One region of the Afipia sp. GW822-FHT03D08 genome, then DNA from elsewhere that is predicted to be linked to it. Evidence: predicted binding sites of a transcription regulator. Region 1 holds the regulator's gene; the other holds the start of a gene.

The links. Region 1 encodes PhoB, which activates phosphate uptake and scavenging genes when phosphate is short. Its sites were predicted from a motif close to TGTCATNNANCTGTCAT; they were not measured.
Region 2: phnC (phosphonate ABC transporter ATP-binding protein) is a predicted target of PhoB. The motif match lies at 1,049-1,065, and genes of this name have one in related genera.

The regions. Positions count from the first base shown of each region.
Region 1 is NZ_JBXANK010000002.1:586,119-589,641, forward strand. It holds gene AC1RM7_RS17690 (LacI family DNA-binding transcriptional regulator) at 1-570, opposite strand, end outside; gene arsC (arsenate reductase (glutaredoxin)) at 720-1,124, shown strand; gene phoB (phosphate regulon transcriptional regulator PhoB) at 1,188-1,898, opposite strand; gene phoU (phosphate signaling complex protein PhoU) at 1,926-2,642, opposite strand; gene pstB (phosphate ABC transporter ATP-binding protein PstB) at 2,669-3,496, opposite strand; gene pstA (phosphate ABC transporter permease PstA) at 3,493-3,523, opposite strand, start outside.
Region 2 is NZ_JBXANK010000001.1:176,760-180,282, reverse strand. It holds gene phnD (phosphonate ABC transporter substrate-binding protein) at 1-17, opposite strand, end outside; gene phnC (phosphonate ABC transporter ATP-binding protein) at 115-927, opposite strand; gene AC1RM7_RS00805 (LbetaH domain-containing protein) at 1,158-1,814, shown strand; gene AC1RM7_RS00800 (alpha-D-ribose 1-methylphosphonate 5-triphosphate diphosphatase) at 1,811-3,001, shown strand; gene AC1RM7_RS00795 (DUF1045 domain-containing protein) at 3,024-3,523, shown strand, end outside.

The DNA of each region.
Region 1 (3,523 bases):
ACGGCCCGCAAGATGTGCGATCCGCTTGTGACCCATCTGCGCCAAATGATCGACGGCAATTGCCGCAGCGGCGCGGCTGTCGAGCACGACACAATAAGGGCTGCCCGACAGTTGCCGGTTGAGCAGCACGAATGGCGTATGGGTCGATTCAAGCTCTTCGCGCAACAGGGCGTCATCGTCGAGGCTCGCAACCAGCAGCCCGTCGGCGCGGTTGCCGTGAGACAGACGGTGATAGACGGCGTCGGTCGCGCCCGACTCCCGGTGCGCAATCAGCAACGAATAGCCATGCCGTGCGGAGGATTTTTCGGCACCGCGAATGGCAGACGCAAACACCGGGTTATCGAGTTGCGGAACGATGAGACCGAGCGTCCGGCTGCGTGACGTTCGCAAACCCTGCGCGAGCGTATTTGGTGAATAATCCAGACTACGAGCGCTTTCGAGAATCCGCTCTCGCGTCTCTGGACGAATGCGCTGGCTCTCCTCGCCGCGCAGCACCCGTGAAGCGGTGGATACGTCGACCCCCGCCATACGTGCAACATCGGCTAGCCTCGGCCTCATCGATTCCTGCATCCCAAACGACGTTAGCGCGGCGAGCGTAGACTTGGAGGCTCTATAAAACAAGCAAGCGCAAGGCCCGGACTCGACGCATTCCGGCCGTCAACGTACAAGGCTTGAGCGGTCGAAAACCGGATTGGCCTGGTTAAAAGACGGATGCAGCCATGAACGTCACCATCTATCACAACCCGGATTGCGGAACGTCCCGCAACACGCTGGCAATGATCCGGCAAAGCGGCATCGAGCCCACAATTATCGAGTATCTGAAGCAGCCGCCCACCCGCTCAGAACTGATCGAGCTCATTGCGGCGATGGGAGTTTCTGTGCACTCGCTTTTGCGCGAGAAGGGCACACCCTATGCCGAGCTTGGGCTCGGCGATCCGAAATGGACAGATGATGATCTGATCGATCAGATGCTCGCACACCCAATCCTGATCAATCGGCCGATCGTCGTGACACCTAAGGGCGTCAAGCTGTGCCGGCCCTCGGAGGCTGTGCTTGACGTTCTGCCAAATCCGCACATAGGCAGGTTCGTCAAGGAAGACGGCGACGTCGTCAACCCTGTGTGAGGCACGTCGCTGCCGATGACCAACACCCTGCTTATGCGAGGTGAAGGTCAGGCAACTTGCGACTCAGTTTTGCGAATCAGCCTTGGCGAAGCGATCGTCAAGCGCGTAGCCCGCGCCACGAACCGTGCGGATCGGATCCGACTCGCGCCCAAGATTCAGCAGCTTCCTGAGACGGCCGATGTGTACGTCCACCGTGCGCTCGTCGATATAGATGTCACGGCCCCACACGCCATCGAGCAGCTGCTCGCGGCTGAACACACGCCCCGGGTGTTCCAGGAAGAACTCCAGAAGCCGGTATTCGGTCGGGCCCAAGTCGATCGGGCGGCCAGAACGGGCAACGCGCCGCCGGTCACGATCTAGTTCGATGTCGCCAAAGGCGAGAACGGTCGCGAGGCGTTCGGGACTTGCGCGCCGCAGCAGACCCTTCACACGCGCCAGCAGTTCCGGCACCGAGAACGGTTTGACGATATAGTCGTCCGCTCCGGTCGCAAGGCCCCTCACCCTTTCGCTTTCCTCGCCGCGCGCGGTCAGCATGATAATCGGAATCTGCTTGGTCTCGGGTCGTGCACGCAACCGGCGGCAAAGCTCGATCCCGGACAGGCCTGGAAGCATCCAGTCGAGCACGATGAGATCGGGAACATGTTCCTTGAGCCGGGTGTCCGCATCGTCGCCGCGGGCAACCGTCTCGACGTCGTAGCCCTCGGCATCCAGGTTGTAGCGAAGCAGCGTGGTCAACGCCTCTTCGTCCTCGACCACAAGAATTCGGGCGCTCATTTCAAGTCCTTTAGTTCGTCTTACAAATTAACTGCCTGACGCGGCCGTTGCAAAGTTCGTCATGTCGCCCTTCGGGCGCTGATCGAGCATCTGCTGGCCTTCGATCATGTAGAAAACCGTCTCGGCGATGTTGGTCGCATGGTCGCCGATCCGTTCAATATTCTTGGCGCAGAACATCAAGTGAATACAGAAACCGATATTGCGCGGGTCTTCCATCATATAGGTCAGAAGCTCGCGGAACAGGGACGTGCAGATTGCATCGACCTCTTCGTCGCCCTTCCAGACGGTCATCGCGGCAGGCAGATCGTGCGCCGCATATGCATCGAGCACCGACTTGACTTGCGACTGAACGAGGTCGGTCATGTGTTCAAGGCCACGGATCAGCTTCAGCGGATGGAAATCGCTGTCGAGCGCTGCGACGCGCTTGCCGATGTTCTTCGACAGGTCGCCGATGCGCTCCAGATCGGTGGCAACGCGCATCGAACTGACGATTTCACGCAGATCGACCGCCATCGGCTGGCGGCGAGCGATCGTCAGCACCGCGCGTTCCTCGATCAAGTGCTGCAGTTTATCGATCTCGAGGTCGGCCGCGACAACGCGCTTGCCCAGCGCGACGTCGCGCCGGATCAACGCATCGACGGAATCGACGATCTGCCGTTCTGCCAGTCCGCCCATCTCGGCCACGAGCCGGTTGAGTTCCTGAAGGTCGTCGTCGAACGCTTTGGCGGTATGATCTGAAGCCATGATATGTTTTCTCCCGCGAATGCGCGTCAGCCGAAGCGGCCGGTGATGTAATCTTGTGTGCGCCGGTCGGTCGGCGAAGTGAATATCTTGTTGGTATCGTCGAACTCGACCAGCTCACCAAGATACATGAACGCTGTCTTGTCAGACACACGCGCCGCCTGCTGCATATTATGCGTCACGATGGCGATCGTGTAGTCCTCCTTGAGTTCCTGGATCAGTTCTTCGACCTTGGCGGTCGAGATCGGATCGAGCGCCGAGCAAGGTTCGTCGAACAGGATGACCTCAGGACGGACGGCGACAGTGCGTGCGATGCACAGGCGCTGCTGCTGGCCGCCGGACAGACTGAGGCCGCTGGCGTTCAGCTTGTCCTTGACCTCGTTCCAGAGCGCGCCGCCCTTCAACGCGGCCTCGACGCGGCCGTCCATTTCGGACTTCGAAATCTTTTCATAGAGCCGGATACCGAACGCGATATTCTCATAGATCGTCATCGGGAACGGGGTCGGCTTCTGGAACACCATACCGATCCTGGCGCGCAGCAAATTCAGGTCCAGTTTCGGATCGAGAATATTGGTCGAGTCCAGCATCAACTGGCCGACCGCTCGCTGACCGGGATAAAGGTCATACATGCGATTGAAGATGCGCAGCAATGTCGACTTGCCACAGCCTGACGGACCGATGAAGGCGGTCACGCGGTTCTCGCCGAGAACAAGATTGATGCTCTTCAGGGCGTGGTGCTCGCCATAATAGAAATTCAGATCTCGCGCGGTCACCTTGGGCCGCGCATCAAGCCGGCCAATACCACCCGGTACGGGGCTGCGGGAAAGATCTACGCTGACAGAAAGCTGCTCGTTCATTTCGATGTCCTCTCGGCGCCGAGAATG
Region 2 (3,523 bases), on a different contig from region 1:
ATACGGCGATTGATCATGGTGTCCTCTGTATGGTCGGTTATCGCAAGGTTCAGGTCGAATTCGATGACTCAAAGCATGCCGCAATCCGAAGACTGCTTCACGACATCGGCACGCTTATGCAACCGCGGCAGTTCCGAAAGCCGGCGCGAGAGTTCCGGGCGCAAAGCCCGGAGTCTCGTCCATCACTTCGCCAGCCTCAAGATCGTAGAGCTCGCGCGCGATCGTGTCGGTGAGTGCAGCAGGGACTCCGTCGAACACGATACGCCCGGCGGACATGCCGATCAGGCGGTCGCAGTATGTCCGCGCCAGATCGAGCGAGTGAAGGTTGCAGATCACCATGATGCCGAAATGCTTGTTGATACGCAGCAGCGCATCCATCACGATCCGGGTGTTACGCGGATCGAGCGACGCAATCGGCTCGTCCGCCAAAATAATGTCAGGCTGCTGGACCAGCGCCCGGGCAATCGCCACGCGCTGCTGCTGGCCGCCGGAAAGCTGGTCGGCGCGCTGCGCAGCCATCGGCATCATGTCGAATTGCTCGAGAGCGGAAATCGCAATGGCCTTGTCGTCCTGCGGCCAGAGCTGAATCAGCGATCGCCACTGGGGCACGCCCGCAAGACGCCCCATCAGGACATTGGTCAGGACATCGAGCCGCCCGACCAGATTGAATTGCTGGAAGATCATTGCCGAGCGCGCACGCCAGCGGCGCAGATCACGGCCCTGCAAGGCGGTCACGTCCACGCCTTCGAACATAATTCGTCCACCGGTCGGCTTCTCCAGCCGGTTGATCATTCGCAGCAGCGTCGATTTTCCTGCGCCCGAACGGCCAATCACGCCGACGAAGCATCCCGGCTGAACCGAGAACGAGGCATTGTCGACGGCCGTCTTCGCGCCAAACCGGCACGTTAATCCGTCTACCTCAAGCATGTGCCAACTCCGTCTCAGTAAGTTCATTCCTCGCTAGCGTGGGTTTCCTACAGTTGTGTGACACATCCGCCTGCGGCGGTTGCACTCCCCCGAAATCGCGTATGCTGTGACGAAAAGCCCTTGTCATCCAAACTTCACGATGCCGTCATGAAACGTCATGAAGAGATGTTGACCTCACGTCCAATGCACCGGCATTCACCGGGAAAAATCCGTATCGAGAATAGACATTCATGGCCGGCCAGCTGTCCGCACAACCGCTTATCGATCCGACCGCGAACCTGCGTGACAGCAGCGCCGGCGCTTATTGCGAAATTGGCGCGCGCACCGTCCTGCACGAGGTCACGCTCGGCGATTATTCCTACGTCGTGAATGACAGTCAGATCGCCTACGCCACCATCGGGAAGTTCTGCTCGATCGCTGCGATGACGCGAATCAATCCCGGCAATCATCCGATGCATCGCGCGTCGCAAGCGCACTTCTCTTATCGCGCGAGCGCCTACTTTCCCGGCGAGGCAGATGAATCCGAGTTCTTCGCCTGGCGGCGCAGTCACCATGTGACATTCGGTCATGACGTCTGGATTGGACACGGCGCCATTGTGCTTCCGGGCCGCAACATCGGCACCGGTGCCGTGGTCGCAGCCGGTGCTGTCGTCACGAAGGACGTGCCGGCCTATACGATTGTCGGGGGAAATCCCGCTAGGCCGATCCGGCGGCGGTTTCCGGAGCGCATCGCAGATGAGCTGATGACGCTGGCATGGTGGGATTGGGACCACGAGCGCCTACGCACCGCATTACCTGATTTCAGGAATCTGCCGGTCGAAGCCTTCGTCGAGAAATACCGCCATAACGCATCCCCGGATCTGGTTTTGAAAGCAGTTGGCACATGACGGACATCTTGATTGAAGGCGGCGAAGCGCTGGTTGGAAACGATCTTGTCGATGCATCCATTCACGTTGTGGGCGGAAGGATCGCTGAGATAACGTCCCGCAGTGGCGCAGCTTCCCTGCGCTTCAATAGTAATGGCCTCATTGCTCTTCCCGGCATTGTCGACATGCATGGTGACGCGTTCGAGCGCCAGATGATGCCGCGTCCCGGCGTCGACTTCCCGATCGATGTCGCACTTGTCGACAGCGACCGCCAGGCGATTGCCAACGGCATCACCACTGTCTTCCATGCCACCACATGGTCCTGGGAACCCGGCCTGCGCGGAACCGAAAACGCGCACCGGCTACTCGATGCCATCGAAGGCATGCGGCCCCGGCTCGCCGCAGATACCCGCTTTCATCTGCGGCAGGAGACGTTCAATCTCGATGCCGAACCAACCATTGCCGAGTGGATGGCCGCTGGACGTGTCGATCTCCTCGCCTTCAACGATCACATGCATATGACAGCCGCGTCGATGAATAACCCGAAGAAGCGCGCTCGTATGGTGGAACGATCAGGTCTCACTGAAAGTCAATTCGACACACTGGTCGAGCGGGTCATGGCCCGAACCAGCGACGTGCCGGATTCGATTGCACGGCTTGCCTCCATTGGCCGCGACCACGGCATCCCGTTGCTGTCTCATGACGATGAATCGCCGGATCAGCGCGCTGGTTTCCGGACGATGGGAATCGACATCGCCGAGTTCCCGATCAATGAGGAAACCGCGCGCGCAGCGATCGAGGCCGGCGACTTCACCGTGTTCGGAGCGCCGAACGTCGTCCGCGGGGGCAGCCATACCGGCTGGACCAGCGCGGCCGATATGGTGAGCAAAGGCCTGTGTTCGATTCTGGCTTCTGACTATTACTACCCTGCACCACTGCTCGCGGCGTTCCTGTTGGCCGCAGACAACATCCTGCCTCTGCCACAAGCCTGGGCGCTGATCTCCAATGCTCCCGCGGCGGCCACAGGCTTGCGTGATCGCGGCCAGATCGCGACCGGAAAGCGAGCCGACATCATTCTTGTCGATGCGCAGGAGCCGCTCAGGCCTCGCGTCGTCGCGGCGATTGCCGGTGGCCATATGGTTCATTTGACCGAACCACAGCGGCTTTTGTCGGCAGCACCCGCCTTACGCAGGGTTGAACCGGCCTGAGCGAGCGGCTACTCAGGACCGCATGCCGCAACACCCCCGTTACGCCATCTACTTTGTGCCATCGGCGCAGAATGCGCTTTATCGCTTCGGCGCGGACCTGCTTGGGTACGATGCGTACTCGGGCAAGCCGCTGCCCTTTGCCGATGGCATCGAAACGGAAATCGAAGGCTGGAGGAAGCTCACCGTCGATCCGCGCAAATACGGCTTTCACGCCACGTTGAAAGCTCCAATAAACCTTCGATCCGGCAAGACTGAAGATGAGCTTGCCCAAGCCATTCAAGAATTTGCCCACGCGCCGCGCGCGATCCCCCGGATTGTACCCGTCGTTCGCGCTATCGGGAGTTTCATCGCGGTCGTGCCGCGCGATCCTTGTCCCGATCTCCAACAGCTTGCCGCCGAATGTGTCACTGCGTTTGACGATTTCCGTGCACCGCTGACACCCGAGGACCGAGAACGGCGTAACATATCCGCGCTGACGGACGGACAGGTCATGCATCTGGATCGCTGGGGCTATCCGTACGT